Regions from separate parts of the Clostridium sp. LIBA-8553 genome, predicted to be linked through region 2. Evidence: predicted binding sites of a transcription regulator. Region 2 holds the regulator's gene; the other holds the start of a gene.
What was found. Region 2 encodes HrcA, which represses chaperone genes, less so after heat shock. Its sites were predicted from a motif close to TGTTAGCACTCNNNNNNNNNGAGTGCTAACA; they were not measured.

Region 1: a site for HrcA is predicted at 8,297-8,327, ahead of groES (co-chaperone GroES). Genes of this name have one in related genera too.

What each region holds. Positions count from the first base shown of each region.
Region 1 covers NZ_CM173489.1:3,078,153-3,090,668, reverse strand. The annotation lists gene AC2JAQ_RS13945 (electron transfer flavoprotein subunit beta/FixA family protein) at 1-451, shown strand, start outside; gene AC2JAQ_RS13940 (electron transfer flavoprotein subunit alpha/FixB family protein) at 473-1,480, shown strand; gene AC2JAQ_RS13935 (3-hydroxybutyryl-CoA dehydrogenase) at 1,594-2,442, shown strand; gene AC2JAQ_RS13930 (ABC transporter ATP-binding protein) at 2,701-4,401, shown strand; gene AC2JAQ_RS13925 (signal peptidase I) at 4,726-5,226, shown strand; gene AC2JAQ_RS13920 (C-GCAxxG-C-C family protein) at 5,481-5,885, shown strand; gene AC2JAQ_RS13915 (DNA-3-methyladenine glycosylase family protein) at 5,895-6,833, shown strand; gene AC2JAQ_RS13910 (HNH endonuclease) at 6,911-7,216, opposite strand; gene AC2JAQ_RS13905 (TIGR01906 family membrane protein) at 7,344-7,985, opposite strand; gene groES (co-chaperone GroES) at 8,368-8,652, shown strand; gene groL (chaperonin GroEL) at 8,707-10,326, shown strand; gene AC2JAQ_RS13890 (type II secretion system protein) at 11,000-11,455, shown strand; gene AC2JAQ_RS13885 (prepilin peptidase) at 11,748-12,491, shown strand.
Region 2 covers NZ_CM173489.1:2,787,309-2,799,824, forward strand. The annotation lists gene AC2JAQ_RS12475 (ATP-binding cassette domain-containing protein) at 1-76, opposite strand, end outside; gene dnaJ (molecular chaperone DnaJ) at 451-1,608, opposite strand; gene dnaK (molecular chaperone DnaK) at 1,722-3,578, opposite strand; gene grpE (nucleotide exchange factor GrpE) at 3,634-4,260, opposite strand; gene hrcA (heat-inducible transcriptional repressor HrcA) at 4,291-5,310, opposite strand; gene hemW (radical SAM family heme chaperone HemW) at 5,506-6,639, opposite strand; gene AC2JAQ_RS12505 (hypothetical protein) at 6,955-7,224, opposite strand; gene lepA (translation elongation factor 4) at 7,478-9,280, opposite strand; gene AC2JAQ_RS12515 (hypothetical protein) at 9,398-9,760, opposite strand; gene AC2JAQ_RS12520 (stage II sporulation protein P) at 9,815-10,900, opposite strand; gene gpr (GPR endopeptidase) at 11,032-12,009, opposite strand; gene rpsT (30S ribosomal protein S20) at 12,206-12,469, shown strand.

The DNA of each region.
Region 1 (12,516 bases), 290 kb from region 2:
TGACATAATATTTGCGGGAAGACAAGCTATCGATGGAGATACTGCACAGGTTGGACCAGAAATAGCTGAGCATTTAAATATTCCTCAAGTAACTTATGTTCAAGGCGTTAAAGTTGAAGAAGATGGATTATTAGTAAATAGAGCTTTAGAAGATGGATATGAATTAATAAAAGTTGAAGCTCCAGTGCTTTTAACTGCTATAAAAGAGTTAAATGAGCCAAGATATATGAATGTTAAAAATATATTTGAAACATCTGATGATGAAATCTTAGTATGGTCAGCTGATGACATAGATGTAGATAAAGCTGAATTAGGATTAAAAGGATCTCCAACAAAAGTTAAGAGATCAATGACTAAAGAAGCTAAAGGTGCAGGAGAAATAGTTAAAGAATCACCTAAAGATTCAGTTACTTATGTACTAGGCAAATTAAAAGAAAAACACTACATCTAAGGATTATGGGAGGTATTTAAGATGAATAAAGCAGATTTCAATGGCGTTTGGGTTTTTGCAGAGCAAAGAGAAGGTCAATTACAAAAAGTTTCATTAGAATTATTAGGTGAAGGTAGAAAAATCGCTGATAAATTAGGTTCTAAATTAACAGCGTTATTAATAGGAAATAAAGTAGAAAACTTAGTTGAAGATTTATCAAGACATGGTGCTGATGAAGTATTAGTTGTTGATTCTCCAGAATTAGAGCATTATACAACTGATGGTTACACTAAAGCTATATGTGAATTAGCTAATTCTAAAAAACCAAATATAATCTTCATAGGAGCAACATTTATAGGAAGAGATTTAGGTCCAAGAGTTGCTGCTAGATTATCAACAGGTTTAACTGCTGACTGTACATCATTAGATGTTGATGTTGAAAGTGGAGATTTATTAGCAACAAGACCAGCATTTGGTGGTAACTTAATGGCTACAATCGTATGTCCAGATCACAGACCACAAATGGCTACAGTAAGACCAGGAGTTTTCGAAAAACTTCCACTAGGAGAAAATGATGCAACTGTAGAAAATGTTGAAATAGAATTTAAAGCTAATGATATAAGAACTAAAATAGTTGAAATAGTTAAAGAACACAAAGATATCGTTGATATCTCAGAAGCTAACATATTAGTTGCTGGTGGTAGAGGTGTTGGTTCAGAGGAAAACTTCACTATGCTTAAAGAATTAGCTGAAGTTTTAGGTGGATCAATAGCAGCTTCAAGAGCAGCAGTAGAAAAAGGATGGGTAGATAAGGATTATCAAGTTGGACAAACAGGAAAAACTGTTAGACCAAATATCTATGTAGCTTGTGGTATTTCAGGAGCTATTCAACATGCTGCTGGTATGCAAGAATCAGACATGATAATAGCTATCAACAAAGATGCTAACGCTCCAATAATGAAAATTGCTGACTATGCAATAGTTGGAGATGTAAACAAAGTTATTCCAGAATTCATAGCTCAATTAAAAGCTATGAAGGAAGAAGCTTAATTAATAGATAATATAACAAGGGTAAACTTATAAAATTTTTCAATTAATGGTGTAGGGCTTTTCTGATGGGTCAGAAAAGTCCAATTAGAGAGAGTATTTAGGAGGAACTTAATATGGAAAAGATTTTTGTAATTGGTGCAGGTACAATGGGTGCTGGAATAGTTCAAGCATTTGCACAAAAAGGATATGAAGTTATAGTTAGAGATATAAAAGACGAATTTGTTGATAGAGGAATAGCTGGAATCAACAAAGGTCTTACTAAATTAGTTTCTAAAGGAAAAATAACTGAAGAAGATAAAGAAGCAGTATTATCAAAAATCACTGGAACTACTGATTTAGGATTAGCTGCGGACTGTGATTTAGTTATAGAAGCTGCAGTTGAAAATATGGAAATCAAAAAACAAATTTTCGCTGAGTTAGATGAAATCTGTAAAGAAGAAACTATATTAGCTTCAAACACATCTTCATTATCAATAACAGAGGTAGCTTCAGCCACAAATAGACCTGATAGAGTTATAGGAATGCATTTCTTTAACCCTGCAACAATAATGAAACTTGTTGAAGTAATAAGAGGTATGGCTACTTCACAAGAAACTTTTGACAAAGTAAAAGCTATGTCAGAAGCTATAGGAAAGACTCCAGTAGAAGTTGCTGAAGCACCAGGATTTGTAGTTAATAGAATACTTATCCCTATGATAAATGAAGCTGTTGGAATATATGCAGAAGGAATAGCTTCAGTTGAAGACATAGATACTTCAATGAAATTAGGAGCTAACCATCCAATGGGACCTTTAGCTTTAGGAGATTTAATAGGATTAGACGTTTGCTTAGCTATCATGGACGTATTATTTAAAGAAACTGGAGACAGTAAATACAGAGCTCACAGTCTTTTAAGAAAATATGTTAGAGCAGGATGGTTAGGTAGAAAATCAGGTAGAGGATTCTACAACTACAATGCATAAAATTGAAGTTTTAAAAAAGTTTATAAAAATTAAATAGTTTATAATATAAATATTTATTATAATATTTGTATAAGTAGGTTATGGTACTATTTATATGATTAAAATTTAGTTGAGTTATGTAAAGAGAGGTTGATATTTTATCAGCCTCTTTTTATTATTTAGGTTTTTTATTTAGTTGATTTAATTTTAAAAGTTAATTATAATTAAGAAATGAAAACAAATATTAATTAATAATTTTTATCATTAAAAGGGGGAAATATGTTTAAAAATTTTATACGATATTATAAACCATATAAAAAATTATTTATTTTAGACTTATTAGCTGCATTTTTAGTTGCTGCTTGTGATTTATTTTATCCTATGATCACAAGAAATATAATTAATGATGTTATTCCAAATAGACAAATAAGATTATTGTTTATTTTTGCTATAGTACTTACTTTAATATTCTTAATTAAAGCAGGATTAAACTACTTTATGCAATATTGGGGACATGTAGTTGGAGTTAGAATGCAAGCCGATATGAGAAGAGACTTGTTTGAAAAATTACAGGATATGCCTAATAAATATTTTGATAATAATAAAACTGGAGTTATTATGTCTAGAATAGTAAATGATCTTTTAGACATATCAGAATTAGCTCATCATGGTCCAGAGGATTTATTTATATCAATAGTTATGTTACTTGGATCATTTATAATTTTATGTACAATAAATATACCTCTAACTATTATTACTTTTGCTATTTTACCATTTTTACTTTTTTATACTATTAATAAAAGAAATAAAATGAAAAAAGCATTTAAGGAGACAAGAGTTAAAACTGGTGAGGTAAACGCTACTATAGAAAATAGTATTTCAGGTGTTAGAGTAACAAAATCTTTTGGTAATAAGATTTATGAAATGAAAAAATTCGATAAGAGTAATAACATATTTAAAAAGGCTAGAGAACATGCATATAAGGCTATGGCTGAATATTTTTCAGGTATGTTTTTCCTTGTAGATATGCTTGAACTTATTGTTTTAATAGCAGCAGGATATTTTACTTATTTAGGGAAAATAAATATTGGTGATTTTGCAGCTTATTTATTATATATAAAAATGTTCTTACAACCTATTAGAAAGCTTATAAACTTTAATGAAATGTTCCAAAATGGAATGTCTGGGTTTGAGAGATTTGAAGAGATAATGAATGAAGAAAATGAAAAAGAAATTCCTAATGCAAAGGAACTTAAAGATGTAAAAGGTAAGATTTCAATAAAAGATGTTACTTTTAGATATGATAATAAGGAAAGCATATTAGAAAACTTTAATCTAGATATTAAAGCTGGTAAAATGGTTGCTTTAGTTGGACCTTCAGGTGGAGGAAAAACAACAGTATGTAATCTTATTCCTAGATTCTATGACTATGAAAGTGGAAAGATATTTATAGATGGTGTAGATATAAGTACTGTAACTTTAAAATCTTTAAGAGAAAACATAGGAATAGTTCAACAAGATGTATTCTTATTTACAGGAACTATAAGAGAAAATATAATGTATGGAAATCCTAATGCTACTGAGGAGGAAGTTATAGAAGCAGCTAAAAGTGCTTGTCTGCATGACTTCATAATGGGATTAGAAGATGGATATGATACATTTATAGGAGAAAGAGGGGTTAAGCTTTCCGGTGGTCAAAAACAAAGAATAGCAATAGCTAGAGTATTTTTAAAGAATCCTGCAATACTAATATTAGATGAAGCTACTTCAGCTTTAGATAATGTCACTGAATATGAAATACAAAAAGCCTTAGAAGAATTAAGTAAGGATAGAACAACTCTTGTAGTTGCACATAGACTTTCAACTGTTAAAAATTCTGATGAAATAATTGTATTAACAGATAAGGGAATAGAAGAGAGAGGAACTCATGAAGAGCTTATAAAGCTTGGAGGAGTTTATAGTCATCTTCATAATCTATAGAATATTTTAGGTCAAAAGAGGTTGTATTAAAAGCAAGTTAAAATAAAACTTATAAATATATTTAGAAAATTACTAGATTTCACTAAGAATTTGTAGTTATTACTCCGAAAAATTCGTCTAGATATTTTCTCTATATTATTTGTAAGTTTTATTATTTAAAGTTTTGATATAACAATTTTTTATTTTAAGAACTTTCAAAAATGAAATTAAAATAATGTATTTAAAAAGTGAAATATTTATAAATAGTCATACTTTACATAATATTTGAATATAAATATAATAGGGCAATTGCATTTATATTCAAGATTTAGTAAGGGTGAGTTTATGAGTAATAAAAAGATAGGTAATACAATATATTATATAGTTGTAGGTATGTTAGTTCTTATATTAATAAACAACTTTATGAGCAAGTCAGATGCAATATTTAAGGCTGTTGGTTTTAGAACATATTCTATATTAAGTGGAAGTATGGAACCGGAGATTAGGACAGGAGATTTAGCTATTGTTAAGAGTGCTAAAATGAATCAGGTTGAACCTGGAGACATAATAACTTTTAAATATGAAGGAAATACTGTTACTCATAGAATTATAGAAAAAAATGAAGAAGGATTCATAACAAAAGGTGATAATAACAACGCAGAGGATACTGAAATAGTTAAAGAGGAAGATCTAATAGGAAAAGTTTTATTTCACATACCGTTTCTAGGATATGTCACAGTATTTTTATCAAAGCCTATAGTTATATCTGGACTTATGGTATTAATTGCAATAAGTATTCTTTGGGATACTTTTAAAGGGGATAAGAAAAAAGTATTGAAGGCTTAGTTTATAACATGGAGGGTGATTCGATAGAACACCTATCCATGTTTTTATTTTGATTTGTATAAAAAGACTATTTATTAATAATTTTTATTAGTATAATATTATTGACATAAGGTTTTATAAATAATGTTTTTAAATATGAATTTTAGCTAGTTTATCTTATGGGTGTATAATTTTGAAACAGAAATTTTTTCATTTATAATAACTATAAGATAAATGTTGATATAATTAATAAAACTTTATTTTGGAGGGATAATATGTTAGTTGAAAAAGCAAGAGAAAAGTGGGATAAAAAACACGATTTAAATTGCGCAGAATGCATAATGTATGCTGCAAATGAAGAATATAATTTAAATTTATCAAAAGAAACTTTAAAGGTTATGTCTTCTTTTGGCGGAGGATTAGCTATAGGTCATGTATGTGGAGCAGCCACAGGAGCAGCAGGAATACTTGGAGTTATGTTTACTGAGGATAGAGGGCATCAGAGTCCACAGATAAGAGCTTTAACAAAGGAATTTATGGAAAAGTTTTATGATAAATTAGGAGATTATAATTGTACTGAGTTAAAGGCTAAGTATAAAAAAGACGATGATAGAAGATGTATAGTTATGATAGAAACAGCAGCAGAAGCTTTAGATGAAATCGTAAGAAGAGAAAGATAGGTGAAACAAATGGACTTTAAAAGTGTAGAATACGGAGAGGAAAAAGTAATATTAAAAGATGTAAAAAATTTTAATATAAAACAAACTTTTGAGTGTGGACAGTGTTTTAGATGGGAAAGAACAGAGAGTGGTTCATACATCGGTGTTGCCTTTGGAAAAGTAATAGAAGTTGCTCAAGAGGGTGATGATGTAATAATATACAATACTAATAAAGATGATTTTGAAAATATTTGGGTAGATTATTTTGATTTAGAAAGAGATTATTCAAAGGTTAAGGAAGCTTTATCTTGGGATGATACATTAAAAAGTGCTGTAGAGTTTGGGTATGGAATAAGAATATTAAATCAAGAACCTTTTGAATTAGTTATTTCATTTATAATATCAGCAAGAAATAGCATACCTGTAATATCAAAAACTATAAAAAAAATTAGTGAAAAATGGGGAAGTGCTATAGAATATAAAGGAAATACTTATTATGCTTTCCCGACACCGGAGAGCTTAGCTAAGGCTTCAATAGATGAGATAAGAGAAACAGGTGCATCATTTAGAAGCAAATACATATATGATACAACTCAAAAGATATATAATTGTGAATTGGCTAAAAAAGGAATGCTTGAAGCTCCAGAAGAGGATATAGTTGAAATATTAGAAAAATATGATTTAGAAAAGATAATAAATATGGATGCTGATGAATGCCATAAAGGACTTCAAGAGTTTATGGGAGTAGGAGCAAAAGTAGCAGATTGCATAATGCTATTCTCTATGAAAAAAAGTTCAGCTTTCCCAGTTGATGTTTGGGTTAAAAGAGCTATGATGCATTTTTATGGTGCAGATGATGCTTCATTAAATAAGATAAGAATTTTTGCAAGAGAAAGATTTGGAGAGTATTCAGGATTCGCTCAACAATATTTATTCTATTATGCAAGAGAAAATGGAATAAAAATATAGTTTAGATTAATGAGAAAAAGAGTAGACTAAGAGCTTTATAAACTTTGAGTTTGAGAAGCTAATAATCTACTCTTTTATTAATAACGACCTTTTTTACGAATGGCTTTTGATTGTTTTATAGTAAAATTAGCATCTCCAGGATGTTTTTTGATAAATTTTAAGTAACGTTTTATCTTCTCGTCATCTTTGAGCTTTTGTATAGAGTTAAGTCTAACAGCTAATTCATAATTACTATATAAAGCATGTACTTGTTTGTGACAAGGTACACAAAGCCACGCTGTTTCTTCAAATCTTCCTCCTTTTTCACGAGGAATTAGATGATGTTCTGTGATTGTAGGAACTTTCCTTTCACAAAGATCACATATATGAGTTTCTTTATTCATATTCATCACACCTTAAATAATAGAATACTTATAAATATTATAATATATGTATTTAAAATTTAAAAAGTCGTTACTTTAATAGTTTGAAAATTTAAGAAGAATTATTCTATAATTTAAGGAAAAAAGATTAAAGACTTTTTTTAAAAGAATAAAATACTTTAGAAATTATTGAAAATAATAGTACTAAAAGTATTACTACTGTTGCTAAGAATAAAAAATATGATTCTGGTAAAACATTTATTATTGGATCTTTTTTAGGGTCAAATATCCAATAGTCATTATTAAAGAAAACTTTATGAAATAAAGTAAATACTTTTGAAAAATTAAAATAAAATCCTAAAAGTATAAGAGAACAAATAATCAAAACTTCATAAAAAAATAAATTAAATGCATTTAAATAGATTTTAAACTTTAATTTTTTTAATAATATAAATAATATTATTCCTATTATTAAACAAGCTAATGCAGCTAAATAGACAGAAGTGAAAATATTTTTTACTTCTAAAAAATGATATTCTCCAGTAGGACTCATTTTAAAATTTTCAAACTTAAGAGTAGTTTCATATGGAGAGTTTAGGTAGTGAATTATATTATTATAATCATTCATAATTTGATTTTTACTAAGGTTGTTTACTGATGATAGACCTTTAAAATTTAAAAAGAATGAATATAGTAATGGAGAAATATTAAGTGTTATTAGAACAGAAAATATTATTGAACTAATTAATAAATATAAAGAAAATAGGATATCTTTTAAGATTCTAATCATTATTTACTCCTTAAAATAACTGTTTTTAGTAATTCTAGACTTTTTTATAAAATATTAATCAAAGAAGACATATTTCAAGAATAAACTTAGTATTAATCTATAGTGTGTGATGTATTAATAAAGATGAAATTGTCTAGAATTAATAAATAAAAGCTATAATTAAGCTAAAAAAGATATTAAAAGAAAACTAGAGGATATTACAGAAAACTAAAGATAATTTAAAGCAAAAGTAAGAAATAATAATAACATATTGTAAATTAACAAATTTAGTTATTGAATTTACAACTGGTAAATTATATTATATTAATAAGAATTAGCACTCTGTAATTAAGAGTGCTAAAAATTGAATGATTAAATAGCATTTTTAAGGAGGGTTTTTTGAATGAATATTAAACCACTTGGAGACAGAGTTGTCATTAAAAGATTAGAGGCAGAAGAAACTACTAAAAGCGGTATAATAGTTACTGGAACTGCGAAGGAAAGACCACAGGAAGCAGAAGTTGTAGCAGTAGGGCCAGGAGCAATAGTAGATGGAAAAAGAACAGAGATGGAAGTTAAGGTTGGAGATAAGGTTTTATGCGCTAAGTATGCAGGAACGGAAGTTAAGTTCGAAGGTGAAGAATACACTATATTAAGACAAGATGATATACTTGCAATAGTTCAATAATTTGAACATATAGATGATTTAGATATTTATAATAAATTTGGGAGGTAGATTAATATGGCTAAAACATTATTATTTGGTGAAGAAGCAAGAAAATCTATGCAGGCAGGTGTAGATAAACTAGCTAACACTGTTAAAGTTACATTAGGACCAAAAGGAAGAAATGTTATTTTAGATAAAAAATTTGGATCACCACTTATAACAAATGATGGAGTTACAATAGCAAGAGAAATTGAGCTTGAGGATGCTTATGAAAATATGGGAGCTCAACTTGTTAAAGAGGTGGCTACTAAGACTAATGATGTGGCGGGAGACGGAACAACTACAGCTACACTTTTAGCTCAAGCTATCATAAGAGAAGGATTAAAAAATGTAACAGCAGGAGCAAATCCTATATTAATAAGAAATGGAATTAGACTTGCTGTTGAAACTGCTGTTGAAGAAATAAAGAAAATTTCTAAACCTGTTAATGGAAAAGAAGATATTGCTAGGGTTGCTGCTATCTCAGCTGCTGATGAAAAAGTTGGTGAATTAATAGCAGCTGCTATGGAGAAGGTTGGTAACGAAGGAGTTATCACTGTAGAAGAATCTAAATCAATGGGAACTGAGTTAGATGTGGTTGAAGGTATGCAATTTGATAGAGGATATGTATCAGCCTACATGGTAACAGATACAGAAAAAATGGAAGCTACTTTAGATAATCCATTAGTATTAATAACTGATAAGAAAGTAAGTAATATTCAAGATTTATTACCAATACTTGAGCAAATAGTTCAAGCAGGTAGAAAGCTTTTAATAGTAGCTGATGATATAGAAGGCGAAGCTATGACAACATTAGTTGTTAATAAATTAAGAGGAACATTCACTTGCGTCGCTGTTAAAGCACCAGGATTTGGTGATAGAAGAAAAGAGATGTTACAAGATATAGCTATCTTAACAGGCGGAGTTGTTGTATCTGATGAATTAGGAAGAGATTTAAAAGAAGTTACATTAGATATGCTTGGAGAAGCTGAAAGTGTTAAGGTAACTAAAGATAATACAACAATAGTTAATGGAAGAGGAAATTCAGAAGAAATTAAAAATAGAATTAGTCAAATAAAAATTCAATTAGAAGATACTACTTCTGAATTTGACAGAGAAAAATTACAAGAAAGATTAGCTAAACTAGCTGGTGGAGTTGCAGTGGTTAAAGTTGGTGCCGCTACAGAAACTGAGCTTAAGGAAAGTAAGTTAAGAATAGAAGATGCTTTAGCAGCTACAAAGGCAGCTGTTGAAGAGGGAATCGTTCCAGGTGGTGGAACTGCTTATGTAAATGTAATAAATGAAGTTGCTAAGTTAACTTCAGATGTTCAAGATGAACAAGTTGGTATAAATATAATCGTAAGAGCCTTAGAAGAACCAATGAGACAAATAGCTCATAATGCAGGTTTAGAAGGCTCAGTTATAATAGAAAATGTTAAGAATAGTGAAGCAGGTATAGGATTTGATGCTTTAAGAGGAGAATATAAAAACATGCTTAAAGCAGGTATTGTTGACCCAACTAAGGTTACAAGATCAGCTCTTCAAAACGCATCATCAATAGCATCAACATTCTTAACAACAGAGGCTGCTGTAGCAGATATTCCAGAAAAAGAAATGCCTCAAGGTGCAGGTATGGGAATGGACGGAATGTATTAATAAAGAGGGATGGCAATTAAATGCCATCCTTTTTTTATGAAATTAATTATTTTGAATATAATTACACAATATCCTTTAAAAGGATTAAATGTCGAAAAATCAACTGAAAATGGTATGTAAATAGTGAATTCATTAAGTAATTGTTATTAAAAGTATTAATTTTAAAATTTTAATTGGTGAAAAAAATTTATATTAAAAAAATAAAAAAATATTGTATTATTTTGTAGACAACTGGAAAAATATGTGTTATTATAAGTTCATAAGTTACAAATGATTTTGAGAAACAAAAGAAATAGATATACTAAAGATGAAATAATTACTAACGAATGAATTTACAAAACAAAAGATATTAAAATTACATATGATTTAAATTCATTTAATAGCTTTTAGCTATTATAGCAAAAGACATTAAAGAAAAACGAAAGAAGTTATAGAGTACGTACATAAAGTTAGAATAAACAAAAGATTTAGAAATACGAAAGATTTTAAGATAACTAAGGAATTTAAATAACATAAGAAATTTAATAAACGAATGATATATAGAAAGAGATTCTTTTTAAAAAGAATCTCTTTTTTTATGTATAAAAATGGTAAAAAAGTCCATAATCCTAATATAAATCTAAAGTTAAAAAATATTTAACTTTAAAAAAATTATACTAGGAGGGATCCATAAATGATATCACTAAAATATGCGAATTTTAAAAAAGAAAAATCTAGGGAAAAAAAGAAAAAGGGATTTACTTTGATTGAGTTAACTGTTGTTTTGGCTATTATGGCTATAATTATTACTGTTATAGCTCCAAATTTTTCATCAGTAAAAGAAGGGGCAAAGACAAAGGTTGATGAGCAAAACTGTGCAGCTATCGAAAGATCGGTAGAAATGTTGTTAGCTGAAGATGTTATTGATAGTAGTACAACAAGTATAAAAATTACACCTAATGGTTCTGGAGTTGATGTTTCAGGGATACAAGGTGATGGAGGTGGAAAAACTAAATTACAGGATTTGCTTGGAGATTTAGATAAACCACAAAATGGAGATTTTTATAATGTAAGTATAGAGAATGGAAGAAAGGTTACGGCTTCAACTGGAAAAACTTCAACTGGAGGAGATTCAAATATAGAGGAGTAAAACAAAGAGACCTAATATTATCAATAAATATATAATTAAATAATTGTTATTTTAAGTAGATTATAGAGCTTTTGATGAAAAATAAAATCAAAAGCTTATTTTTTATAAAGTGTAATTTAATGTATTATTAAGTACTATTTAATAATTATGTTTATAAGAAGAAAAATAGTAAATTATTTATTTAATAAGCTAAAAATGTTGCTTAAATTATTTACAAAAAAATGTACGATGTTTATAATTAATATGAAATATTAATAGAAAGTTAATTTTTAAAACGAATTATGGAGGACATGTGTCAATAGTATTTTTTTTATTTGGATTAATAATTGGAAGTTTTTTAAATGTATGCATTTTTAGAATTCCAGCAGGTGAATCCATAGCATTTCCACCTTCACATTGTGGAGTATGTAAAAGGAAACTGAAATCTATAGATTTAATACCTGTATTGAGTTATTTATTTTTAAGGGGAAAGTGTAGATATTGTAAAACAAAAATATCTATAAGATATCCTCTAGTAGAATTACTTACAGGTTTTTTATATTTTTGTGTATATGAATATTATGGTATATCTTTTTTTACAATTAAGTATTTAGTCTTAATTACATTTCTTATAGTAATTTCATTCATAGATTATGACACTCAAGATGTTTATGCTGTTACAACTTATCCAGCAATATTACTTGGGGTTGTTTTTGCATTAATAGAAAAATTTTATTTTGGAGAAAGCATTTTAAATTATTTTTTAGGGTGCTTAATAGCTAGTGGAGTAATTTTCTTAGTTAGTAAACTAACTGGAGCTATGGGAAGTGGAGATATAGAAATACATGCTATAGCAGGAATTTTTCTAGGATGGAAATTAGCTATAATAAATATATTTTTATCTTTTATAGTTGGTGGAATATTAGCTGTTTTAGAGATTGTGATTAGGAAAAAGAAAAGAGGAGATTACATAGCTTTTGGGCCAGCTATAGGTATATCAACTATAATATTAATTTTTTTTGGAAATATTATAATTCCAATATATTTTGGAATTTAGTTATTTACTTTAGATAAAGGGGGAT
Region 2 (12,516 bases):
TTTTTATATTAAAAGAAATGCTCTTTAAAACTTCTTTTCTTCCGAATTTCTTTTTAACTTCAATTACTTCAATCATTCACTCACCCCTAATACTTATTTTTATCGCTTAAATCCAATTTGTATCTATGTATTAATCCATTAATACACAACTCCCAACTGTATTATAGCATTAGTACACTAACTTGTAAATATTTTGATTTACTTTTTTTGTATTTTTTACTCAAATGTAACTTTTAACAGTATTGATTTATAGATATATGTGAAAGAATATTTTTATGGGCAGTATATTTTTTATTTAAATATAAGCTTTTTCTATTAGAATCGTATAATATTTAACAGAATTAGCTATTATTTTAGAATAGGCAATAAAACTTTTTGCGAAATTATAAAACTTAGCCTTAAAAAGCATAAAAAAACACCCTAGCTTAGCTAGAGTGCTTAAAAATCTATCTATTTTTTCTTTTTAAATTTTGAGAAAAATCCATCCTCTTTATCTTCAGTTCCCTCAACTGACTCTCCTGAAGCTCTCATGAATTCTTTTAAAGCTTCCTCTTGTTCTTTATTTAAGTGTTTTGGAACCTCTACTACCATATGAACGTATTGATTTCCTCTTCCACCACCATTAACATGAGGAACACCTTTTCCTTTTAATCTAAACTTAGTTCCAGGTTGAGTACCTGCTGGAACTTTATATTTAACATTTCCATCTACAGTTGGAACAGTTATTTCTGCTCCTAACGCAGCCTTAGCCATGCTTATTTTGTAATCATAGTAAATATCAGAGCCTTCTCTTCTAAATATCTTAGAAGGAGAAACATTTACTCTTATATATAAATCTCCTGAAGGTCCATTATTAGCTCCTTGTTCACCTTGTCCTCTTAAAGGTATTATGTTTCCAGTATCTACTCCTGCTGGTATCTTAACTGTTATCTTTCTATTTTTTCTAACAGTTCCTTTTCCCTTACAATCTGGACATGGATCTTCAATTATTTTACCTGTTCCACCACATTGGTCACAAGTTGTTGTAGAAACAAAGCTTCCTAATGGAGTTTGTCTTTGAACCCTTATTTGTCCAGAACCACTACATTTTGGACAAGTCTTAGGAGATGTTCCTGGTTTAGCTCCTGTACCATGGCAAGTTTCACAGTTTTCAGTTCTAGTTATTGATATTTCTTTTTCGCATCCAAATACAGCTTCTTCAAAAGTTATATTTAATCTATATTCTAAATCAGCACCTCTTTGTGGAGCATTTCTTCTCCTAGCTGATCCGCCACCACCGAATCCGCCACCAAAGAATGATTCAAATATATCTCCAAAGCCACCCATTTCTGAGAAGTCGAATCCGCCAGCATCAAATCCGCCGCCACCGAATCCAGCGCTTCCGTCAACACCTGCATGACCAAATTGATCATATCTAGCTTTTTTATCAGGGTCTTTTAATACATCGTAAGCTTCATTTACTTCTTTAAAATTTTCTTCTGCTTCCTTATCTCCAGGATTTCTATCCGGGTGATATTTCATAGCCATTTTTCTAAAAGCTCTCTTTATTTCATCATCTGAAGCACCCTTTTGAAGACCAAGCACTTCATAATAATCTCTTTTAGCCACAGTTATTCACCACCTATAAATTTACTTATAAAAAGGGAAGACTATTGAGCCTTCCCTCTATTAATTCTTTTTATATTATATCAAAGCTTTAAGTCTTATGATAGTTTTAATTATTATTTATCATCTTGAACTTCGAAGTCAGCATCTACAACATTGTCATCGTTGTTTGTAGCACCTGCTCCAGCATTAGCTCCACCCATGTTGTTTGGATCAAATCCTTGACCTTGTGCTCCACCATTTTGTTGGTATAATTTTTCTGATACTTTGTAGAATGCTTGAGTTAAATCTTCCATAGCTTTTTTGATAGCTTCTATATCGTCACCATCTTTAACTTTTTTAACTTCTTCGATTTTAGCTTCTATTTCTGATTTTTCTTCAGCTGAAACTTTATCCCCAAGTTCATTTAAAGTTTTTTCTGTTTGGTAAACAGTTTGCTCAGCAGTGTTTTTAACTTCTATAGCTTCTTTTCTCTTTTTATCTTCTTCAGCGAATTGTTCAGCTTCTTTTACAGCCTTATCTATTTCAGCATCGCTTAAGTTAGTTGAAGCTGTGATTGTAATATTAGCTTCTTTTCCAGTAGCTTTATCAGTTGCTGAAACTTTAACTATACCGTTAGCATCTATATCGAAAGCAACTTCTATTTGAGGGATTCCTCTTGGAGCTGGAGCAATTCCTGATAGAGTAAATCTACCTAAAGTTTTGTTATCAGCTGCCATTTGTCTTTCACCTTGTACTACGTGAATTTCAACTGAAGTTTGGTTATCTGCTGCAGTTGAGAATATTTGACTCTTTCTTGCAGGGATAGTTGTATTTCTTTCGATTAATGGAGTTGCAACTCCTCCTAAAGTTTCGATTCCTAATGTTAATGGAGTAACATCTAGTAATAATACATCTTTAACATCACCAGTTAATACACCAGCTTGGATAGCAGCACCCATTGCTACACACTCATCTGGGTTAACTCCTTTTGAAGGTTCTTTTCCAGTGAAGTTTTTAACAGCCTCTTGAACTGCTGGTATTCTTGTTGATCCACCAACTAAGATTACTTTATCTATATCATTTAATGAGACATTACCTGATTTTAAAGCTTCTTTCATTATATTTATTGTTCTTTCAACTAAGTCATGAGTTAATTCATTGAATTTAGCTCTAGTTAATGTCATATCTATATGTTTTGGACCAGTTGCATCAGCAGTGATGAATGGTAAGTTGATTAATGTTTGAGTTGATGATGATAACTCAATTTTAGCTTTTTCAGCTGCTTCTTTTAATCTTTGAAGAGCCATTTTATCTTGTCTTAAATCAATTCCATTTTGAGCTTTAAAGTCTTCAGCGATATAATCTATAATTCTTTGGTCGAAATCATCTCCACCTAATCTAGCATCTCCGTTTGTTGATACAACTTCAAATACTCCATCTCCTAAGTCTAAGATAGATACGTCGAAAGTACCACCACCTAGGTCATATACTAATATTTTGTGAGCACTATCCATTTTATCTAATCCATAAGCTAATGATGCAGCTGTTGGCTCGTTGATTATTCTCTTAACGTCTAAACCAGCTATTCTACCAGCATCTTTAGTTGCTTGTCTTTCAGCATCGTTAAAGTAAGCTGGAACTGTTATAACAGCTTCTGTTACTTTTTCTCCTAAGTAAGCTTCTGCATCTGCTTTTAATTTTTGAAGTATCATTGCTGATATTTCTTGTGGTGTATAATCTTTTCCATCTATGTTAACTTTGTAGTCAGTTCCCATATGTCTTTTTATTGACATTATTGTTTTATCAGGATTTGTTATTGCTTGTCTTTTAGCAACTTGACCTACTAATCTTTCTCCATTTGCTTGGAATGAAACTACTGATGGAGTTGTTCTAGCACCTTCTGAGTTAGTGATAACTACTGGTTCTCCACCTTCCATAACAGCTACGCATGAATTTGTTGTTCCTAAATCTATACCGATTATTTTACTCATTGTTAATTCCTCCTCTAACAATATCTATATTTAAATCTGTTAAATGCAAATTAAATTATTTAGTTACAGTTACCATTGAATGTCTGATAACCTTATCCCCTCTCTTGTATCCTTTTTGGAATACTTGAGCTACTTGATTTGGCTCTGAACCTTCTTGCTCCACAACCATCATTGCTTGATGTAATTCTGGATCAAAACCATTTTCTGTAGATATTTCTTCAACTTGAAGTTTATCTAATGCATCTTCAAATTGTCTTACTGTCATTTCAACACCCTTTTTAAGATCTTCAACTGAGCCATCTACAGCTAATGCTCTTTCTAAATTATCTAATACTGGAAGCATTTTTATTAAAACATCTTCACAAGCATCAGTATATATTCTTTCTTTTTCTTTATCTGTTCTTTTTCTGTAGTTTTCATATTCTGCAGAAATTCTTAATAATCTATCTTTTAAGGCCTCTAATTCATTTTCTAACTTTTTAGTTTTATTCTTAAACATATTATTTTCTTCCTTTAAAGCCTTTAATTCTTCAAACTCAATAACTTTTTCGTCAGCCTTAACATCTTCTGAAACTTCTTCTACTTCTTCATCTATACTAGGATTTTCATCTTTAGTTTCATTATCAAATTCTTTTTGGATATCTTCTTTTAACTTTTCGTCAAATTCCTTATTATCCTCCATAAAGTAGCTACACCTCTTCTCTTTTTTTCTTTACTTGTTCCTTAAAGTTTCATTTAATTCTTTCATAACCTCAGTCATGATTGATAATACTTTAGAATAATTTATTCTTCTAGGACCTATTAAAGCTATAGTACCTAAGGACTTATCTCCTACATGATATCCAGCTGATATTATAGAACATTCTTTTGCTTCTGGTACAAATATTTCATCCCCTATTTTTATAGTCATATCATCACTATCACTTATAAGTTCTGAAACACATTTTTTATCATGTAAAAGCTCTAAAATCTCTTTTGCTTTGTGAATATTATTATATTCAGGATAATTGAATATATTGATTGTTCCCTCTAAGAATACCTCAGATGATCCATCGTCTTTCAAGCTCTCATAAAGAGCTGGTAAAACTGCATTGACTATATCTTCATATCCTTCTAAAGCTTTATTGAGATTGCTTATAACCTCTAGGTTTATTTGCTCAATAGTAAGGTTTTTAAGCCTTTCAGTTATTATCTTACTAATTTTAATAAGTTCTTCAGATAAAGGAACATTTTTTACTTTTATAACTGTATTTCTTATGACACCATTATCAGTTACTAAAACACATAATATACTTAAATCATCAACCTTTAAAAGTTGAATTGATTTTACAAAGCTCTTATGTACTGATGGTGCCTTAACTATACAAGTCATTTTAGTAAGTTCCGATAGAAGAGCACTAGTTTGTTTGATTATCTTATCAACTTCGTACAAGGTACCATCTATTATTGAATTTCTAATAAGCAATTCCTCTTCAGAAGATAATCTTTCGAATTCAACCATTCTATCAACATATAATCTATATCCTCTGCTTGATGGAATTCTTCCTGCCGAAGTATGAGGCTGTTCTAAAAATCCCATTTCCTCTAAGTCAGCCATCTCATTTCTTATAGTAGCTGAACTTACTCCAAGATTATATTTTTTAGCGATAGTTCTTGAACCAACAGGCTCTCCAGTAGATATATAGTCTTGAATTATAGCCCTTAATATTTGAAGCTTTCTATCATCTATCACTAATCTCACCTCTTTATTAGCACTCACTCTTATCGAGTGCTAACTAGTACACTATTAATATATTACCTACCAAGTTTTTTGTCAATTCCATTTTTTATCATTTCACATCAAAATTATTGATTTAATAATAATTATCCTTTATTATCTTTAGTTTTCTTTCATTTTCTTTTATTCACTCTATAAACTTCAAAATTATTAAAGTAAGAAATCAGCCATTATTATATTGGAAAGTTCTACCCCCTTTTCACTAAGATAAATCATTCCTGAATCTCTTATTAAGAGCTTTTCCTCCTCATACTTACTTATTATTTCTCCATAAACATCATTTATATTCATATTAAATCTCTTTTCAAATTCGTTTTCCTTTATTCCATTAATCTTTCTAAGACCCATAAACATAAATTCTTCCATATCATCATTTTTAGAATTAATTATTGCTTCTTCTATAGCCTCTCCCTCTTCATTCATTGCTTTTATATATTCTTCCACACTACTTAGATTTTTAATTCTCTTGCCATTAACATAAGAAGCTGCTGCTGACCCTAAACCAATCCAATTATCCATATTCCAATAAGCTAAGTTATGTCTACACTCCATTCCCTTTTTAGCATAATTGGAAATTTCATATTGTTTAAATCCGTTTTCCTCTAAAATAGTTTTTGCTAAATGATACATTTTTCTCTCCTCTTCTTCACTTGGAAGCTTTAACTTATCATTTTCATAAAGATTATAAAAAGCAGTTCCTTCTTCTATAATTAAACTATACGCTGATATGTGTGCTGGTTCTAAAGATATTATTTCTCTTAAAGTATCTTCCCATTCATTTACTTTTTGATTTGGTAAGCCAAACATTAAATCAACATTTATGTTGTCAAATCCTACTTTTTTAGCTAAAAGAAAATTTTCTTTAAAAGTTTCATAGTTATGTATCCTTCCTAATCCTTTTAAAAGATTATCTTGCTTTGCTTGAAGTCCCATACTAATTCTATTAACTCCATATTTTTTCATGACCTTTAGCTTTTCTTCTGTTAAATTACCAGGATTACATTCCATAGAAAATTCAACATTATTTGATAAATTAAGTTTTGCTATTTCACTTAATAAAGTTTGTAACTCATTTGCTTCAAGAACACTTGGTGTTCCTCCCCCAATAAATATAGTACTTATCTCTAAATTATTGTGTTCTTCTCTAAAATTTATTATTTCCTTGTTTAATTCATCTATATACTCTCTTCTTAAGTGATCTTTTCTTGCAAAAGAAGGAAAATCACAATAAAGACATTTTTGTGCACAAAAAGGAATGTGTATATATAAAGAAACTTTATCCATGGTTAATTACCTCCATCTTAAAATAATAAAGAAACTTAAGTTAAAGTCTCTATTATTATTTTGTTTTCAATTTAATTAATATATAAGTTCTCTAGTCTACTTTCATATTACAACAAAAAAAGTCACGAGTGAATAAACCCATGACTTTTATATGATACGTTCATAATACAAAATTACTTATTTTAAATTTTGTTCATAAGCTTCTTAAAACATCGAAATAAACTCAATTTAATTTTTAATTTAAACTACATTTTAAGCTGAAAACCAATATTTATATAAATAAGTCCAATACTTAAAATATATTTAAACTTATTTTTATATTTCTCTTAAATTTATGTTTATAGCATTATGAATTAATAAATCTCTTTGAACTTCTATAATAGAAGTTTTTATTGTTTCACCTTCTAAATTTATATCAATATTACTATGGTCTCCATATTTAGCTAAAAACTTATCTAAATCAGAAATCTTAAGGCTTATTGAAATATTTTCTCCATTTTTTCTATTTATAACACCAGTTGCTTTTCCAGCATTTCTAAATTTTCTACACTTAACTCTAACATCTCTCTTATTTGCTTGTAACATAAGAACAACTCCCCTTCTCTACATAAGTTTTATTAATTTACTATAAATATATTGAAGGGATTTCTCTTTAATGACTAAATAAAAAAATATTTATTTTACGAATTTCTTACTAAAACACATCATAAAATTAATGTTACTTATACTAATTTCTTAAAATTATATATATAATAAGAATCTCTCTCTAAACATAAAAAGGTAATGTAGATACTTAATAGTATCAAACACTACCTTTTTGATAATATTTAAAAGCTAATTAGTCAACTTTTAAAACTGACATAAACGCTTCTTGTGGAACTTCAACTGTTCCTAATTGTCTCATTCTCTTCTTACCTTCTTTTTGCTTTTCAAGAAGTTTTTTCTTTCTTGAAATATCTCCACCATAACACTTAGCTAATACGTCTTTTCTCATAGCTTTAACTGTTTCTCTAGCTATGATTTTTGAACCTACAGCTGCTTGAATTGGAACTTCAAACATGTGTCTTGGGATAATTTCCTTAAGTTTTTCAGCTATAGCTCTACCTCTTTGGTAAGCCTTAACCTCTGGAACTATCATAGATAAAGCATCTACGTTATCTCCATTTAATAATATATCTAACTTAACAAGTTTTGATTGCTCATATCCTTTTAATTCATAATCTAATGAAGCATATCCTCTTGTTTTTGATTTAAGAGTATCGAAGAAATCATATACTATTTCATTTAGTGGTATTTCATAATGAATAACAACTCTTGTTTCTTCTAAGTATTGCATATCTATGAATTTACCTCTTCTGTCTTGGCATAATTCCATTACAGCTCCTGTGTAATCAGTTGGAGTAATAATTGAAGCCTTAACAACAGGTTCTTCCATATATGCTATCTCTGTCATTGGAGGAAGATTTGTTGGGTTTGTTAAATCAAATGACTCTCCATTTGTTTTAGTTACTTTGTATATAACTGATGGTGCAGTTGTAATTATATCTAAGTTAAATTCTCTTTCAACTCTTTCTTGAATTATTTCCATATGTAATAATCCTAAGAATCCACATCTAAAACCAAAACCTAAAGCTACTGAAGTTTCTGGCTCAAATGATAATGCAGCATCATTTATTTGAAGTTTTTCTAAAGCTTCTTTTAACTCTTCGTATTTAGCTCCATCAACTGGATATATACCTGAATAAACCATTGGTATAGCTGGCTTATATCCTGGTAATGCCTCTTCTGTTGGTCTAGCTGCCTCAGTTACAGTATCACCTACTCTGGCGTCTCTAACATTCTTGATTGAAGCTGTTATATATCCAACTTCACCTGCACTTAATCCTTCTTTTAAAGGCATTAAGGCCGGTGTAAATACTCCAGTCTCAACTACTTCATACACCTTACCTGTAGACATTAATTTAATTTTTGTTCCAGGTTTAACTTTACCATCTTTAACTCTTATATGGCATACAACACCTTTGTAACTATCATAATATGAGTCAAATATTAAAGCTTTAAGAGGCGCATTTTCATCACCTTCTGGTGCTGGAATCTTCTCTACTATCTCTTCTAAAACATCTTCTATATTTAATCCTGTTTTAGCTGATACAAGTGGTGCATCCTCTGCTTCTATTCCAATAACATCTTCTATTTCTTGCTTTATTTCATCTGGTCTAGCACTAGCTAAGTCAACCTTATTTATAACAGGAACTATTTCTAAGTCATTATCTAATGCTAAATAACAGTTTGCTAAAGTTTGAGCTTGTATTCCTTGAGTTGCGTCTACAACAAGTATTGCACCTTCACAAGCTGCTAAACTTCTTGAAACCTCATATGTAAAGTCTACGTGACCTGGAGTATCTATAAGATTTAATATATATTCTTCTCCGTTATCTCTCTTATAGATAAGTCTTGCTGCCTGAGACTTTATTGTAATTCCTCTTTCTTTTTCTAGCTCCATAGTATCTAGTACTTGCTGTTCCATCTCTCTTTGAGTTAATGTACCAGTTTTCTCTAAAAGTCTATCTGCTAATGTTGATTTACCATGATCTATATGCGCTACGATTGAAAAGTTTCTTATATACTTCTTTTTATCCATATCTAAACCTGCTCTCCAAACTATTTAAAGCTCTTGAACAGTTTTCACCCCCACATTGTAGAATAAGTCAAGTTACATTATATCACAACGTGCCATTAAACTGTCAATATACTTGATTTACATTATTATATTGTTTTCTATAAATTGATTAATATTATTTATTAAATTATTAATTAAGTTAAAAGTTCCAATTAATATATTGCCTACAAACCCTTTATTTAAGTTTAAAGTGTGTTCTTTAAAAACTAAATAAAATTCATCTTTATTTTCGTATATTTTTATTGGACTATTATCCTCACTAAATACAGTTAAGTCCATTCCTGTTTCTTCCTTTATTCTTTCATAATCAACCTGTTCATTCAATTCATAATTTTGATTATTAAAAGCTTCTGTATTTTCTATGTTAACACCAATAACTCCCCAACAGATTATAGAAAAAAATATTATACTAAGTGTTCCCATTGTTATAAATCTTTTCAAAATAAAACACCCCCACAGATTACTATCTATAAGGATGTTCAAAAAGCTTTATTTTTATTCATCTTTTCCGTTTAATTCTTCTGCTATTAATCTAGCTATATATTTAGCTGTGCCTTGTGCCTCTTCCGCAGTATTAACTTCTGCTCCAACCTCTATTAACATTGAATTTTTATTATATTGTTGGTTAAAAGCATTTTTTCCCCTATTATACTTATAGGTTTCCTGTCTTCTCAAAATATCTGGGAAAAGCTCATTAGCTCTAGTTATAAATCTATTTGCTAGATTTTCTGCATCATTGTAATATTTACTATTCTTAGTTGTAACAAACATGACTTTAGCCACGCTTTCTCCATTTATATTAGCAGTTAAATTCTTTTTATTTTGTTCTCCTACAGAATCTCTGTGTATATCTATTATCATTTTAAATTCATCATATTGATCTACATATTTTTTTACTGTCTCTCCAGATTTATTATAAGATTGCTCATAAGCTGCTGAGTGATTAGTTTTATCATGTATAACTGATATTCCATAATTTTCTTCAAGCTCTTTTGCTACTAAAGATCCTACACCAACAACGTTGTATGCTTCATTATTTGAAGTTCTCTCTTCATTGTATCCCTCTGAGTTATGTGTATGATAAATAAGCACCTCTGGCTTAGATTGATCAAGCTCCTTCTTTAAACTTTCATCATAAACTTCACTATTTTTATTAGCTACTAATTCTTCTCCACTCTTTGCCTCTTCCTCCGATACTTCATCTATGCTTTCAGTATTTAAATCGAAGGAAGATACGTCCTCTGCCGAAGCATACCCTACTTTATCAATTGAAGCTATTTTATTTACAACTCCAAAGTAAGGTATTTCATTCATCACTAACTCAATAGGATCTAAAGGCTTTATATTCAAAGTTTCAAGAGCTAAACTTTTTAACGTAATATTACTTTCTAAGTAAGCATCCTCATCATAATATGTTCCTTTGGCAATAGGCATACCCGCATTCAAAAGCTGTATATATGACAAGTTTTCTCTCATATCTTTACTTGCTGCAATCTTCATAAATCTAAACATAAACATTATTAGTAAGATCAAAAGAACAAGCATTCCTATGGGTATTTCTCTTTTATTAATACCTCTCACATTATCCCCTCCCTCATATTTTCATTTATATGAGATTAGGGTAAATATTATGTTACTCTATAACAGTAAATATTTAATTTATTATTCTTCAAAATCATCCATAATTTCTAACAAAAATCTCCTAATTTCTTTTAATTAAGAAATTTATTTATATCCTCTAAAACCATATTGGGTTGAAGTGCTATATTTATTCCATTAGATATTATTTTTGAAACTGATTCTATTACATCATCTATCTCCTTCGGAGTAACCATTAAGTCACCAACATAAGGATTTAAAAGACTTTTTATCATAATACCCTTTTCATTTTTATCTATATTATTTAATATATTATAAAATTCTTTTCCCTCCTCTGACTGCTTTATCATTTCATCTAAAACTAAATCCATAGCATCATTAGCAATGGTCGCCGCATCTACAACTGTTGGAACCCCTAATGCAATAACTGGAACTCCTAAACTTTCCTCGTTAATTTGCATTCTATGATTTCCAACTCCTGCTCCTGGTGATATTCCAGTATTGCTTATTTGTATGGTTCTTGCAACTCTTTCAAGTTTTCTTGAAGCTAAGGCATCAATACACACTACTAAATCTGGCTTTATTTTATCAACTAATGATTTAATGATTTCTCCTGTTTCAATACCTGTTATCCCCAAAACTCCTGGAGCAATGGCACATACAGGTCTTACTGAATCATCTATAACCTCTGGCATTACCTTTTTTAAATGTCTTGTAACCATAAGTTTCCCTACAACCTTAGGTCCTATTGCGTCTGGTGTAACATTCCAGTTTCCAAGACCAACAACTAGTGCTGTTCTATCCTCAGGTAGATTAATCAACTCTTCTAATGAACTTGCCACTACATGAGATACCTCATCCATTATTCCTCCATCATAATGAGTATATTCAGGGATATCTATGGTAACATATCTTCCAATAGGTTTTCCCATAGCCTCAGCACCTTCCTTATTTATTATGTCAACATTTGTAACCTTAATATCATCATCTACAGTTTTCTCTTCAAAAATAACTCCATCAATTTCTCTATTGTACCTATGCTTATAAATTTCGCGACTTTCAACAGCTAAATCGGTTCTTACATCATACATTTTTCCACCTCTTTTTAATTTAAATTGATATATTATATATAATTTCCTTAAAAATGATAATTATGTCGATAAACACGAAAAAAGACTTGAACTTATATATTTATGATGTTATAATTACCTTTGTTAAATAACGAACTCGTACGCAGATTCCCCAAAACTGCAGATACGCTATAAAAGTTGAAGGGGGTGAACTAGAATGGCAAATATTAAATCAGCAAAGAAAAGAATAAAAGTTACTGAAAAGAAAACTTTAAGAAATAAGATGATTAAGTCAGCTCTTAAAACTGCTATAAAGAAGTTTGAAGTAGCTGTTGAAGCTAACAACAAAGCAGAAGCTGCAACTTTATACGTTGAGGCTGCTAGAGCTTTAGATATGTCTGCTTCTAAAGGAGTAGTTCATAAGAACATGGCTGCTAGAAAGAAATCAAGATTAGCTGCTAAGTTAAACGCTATGGCTTAATTATATGGGTGTTAGAATTTCTAACACCATTTTCTTTTATTAGAAGT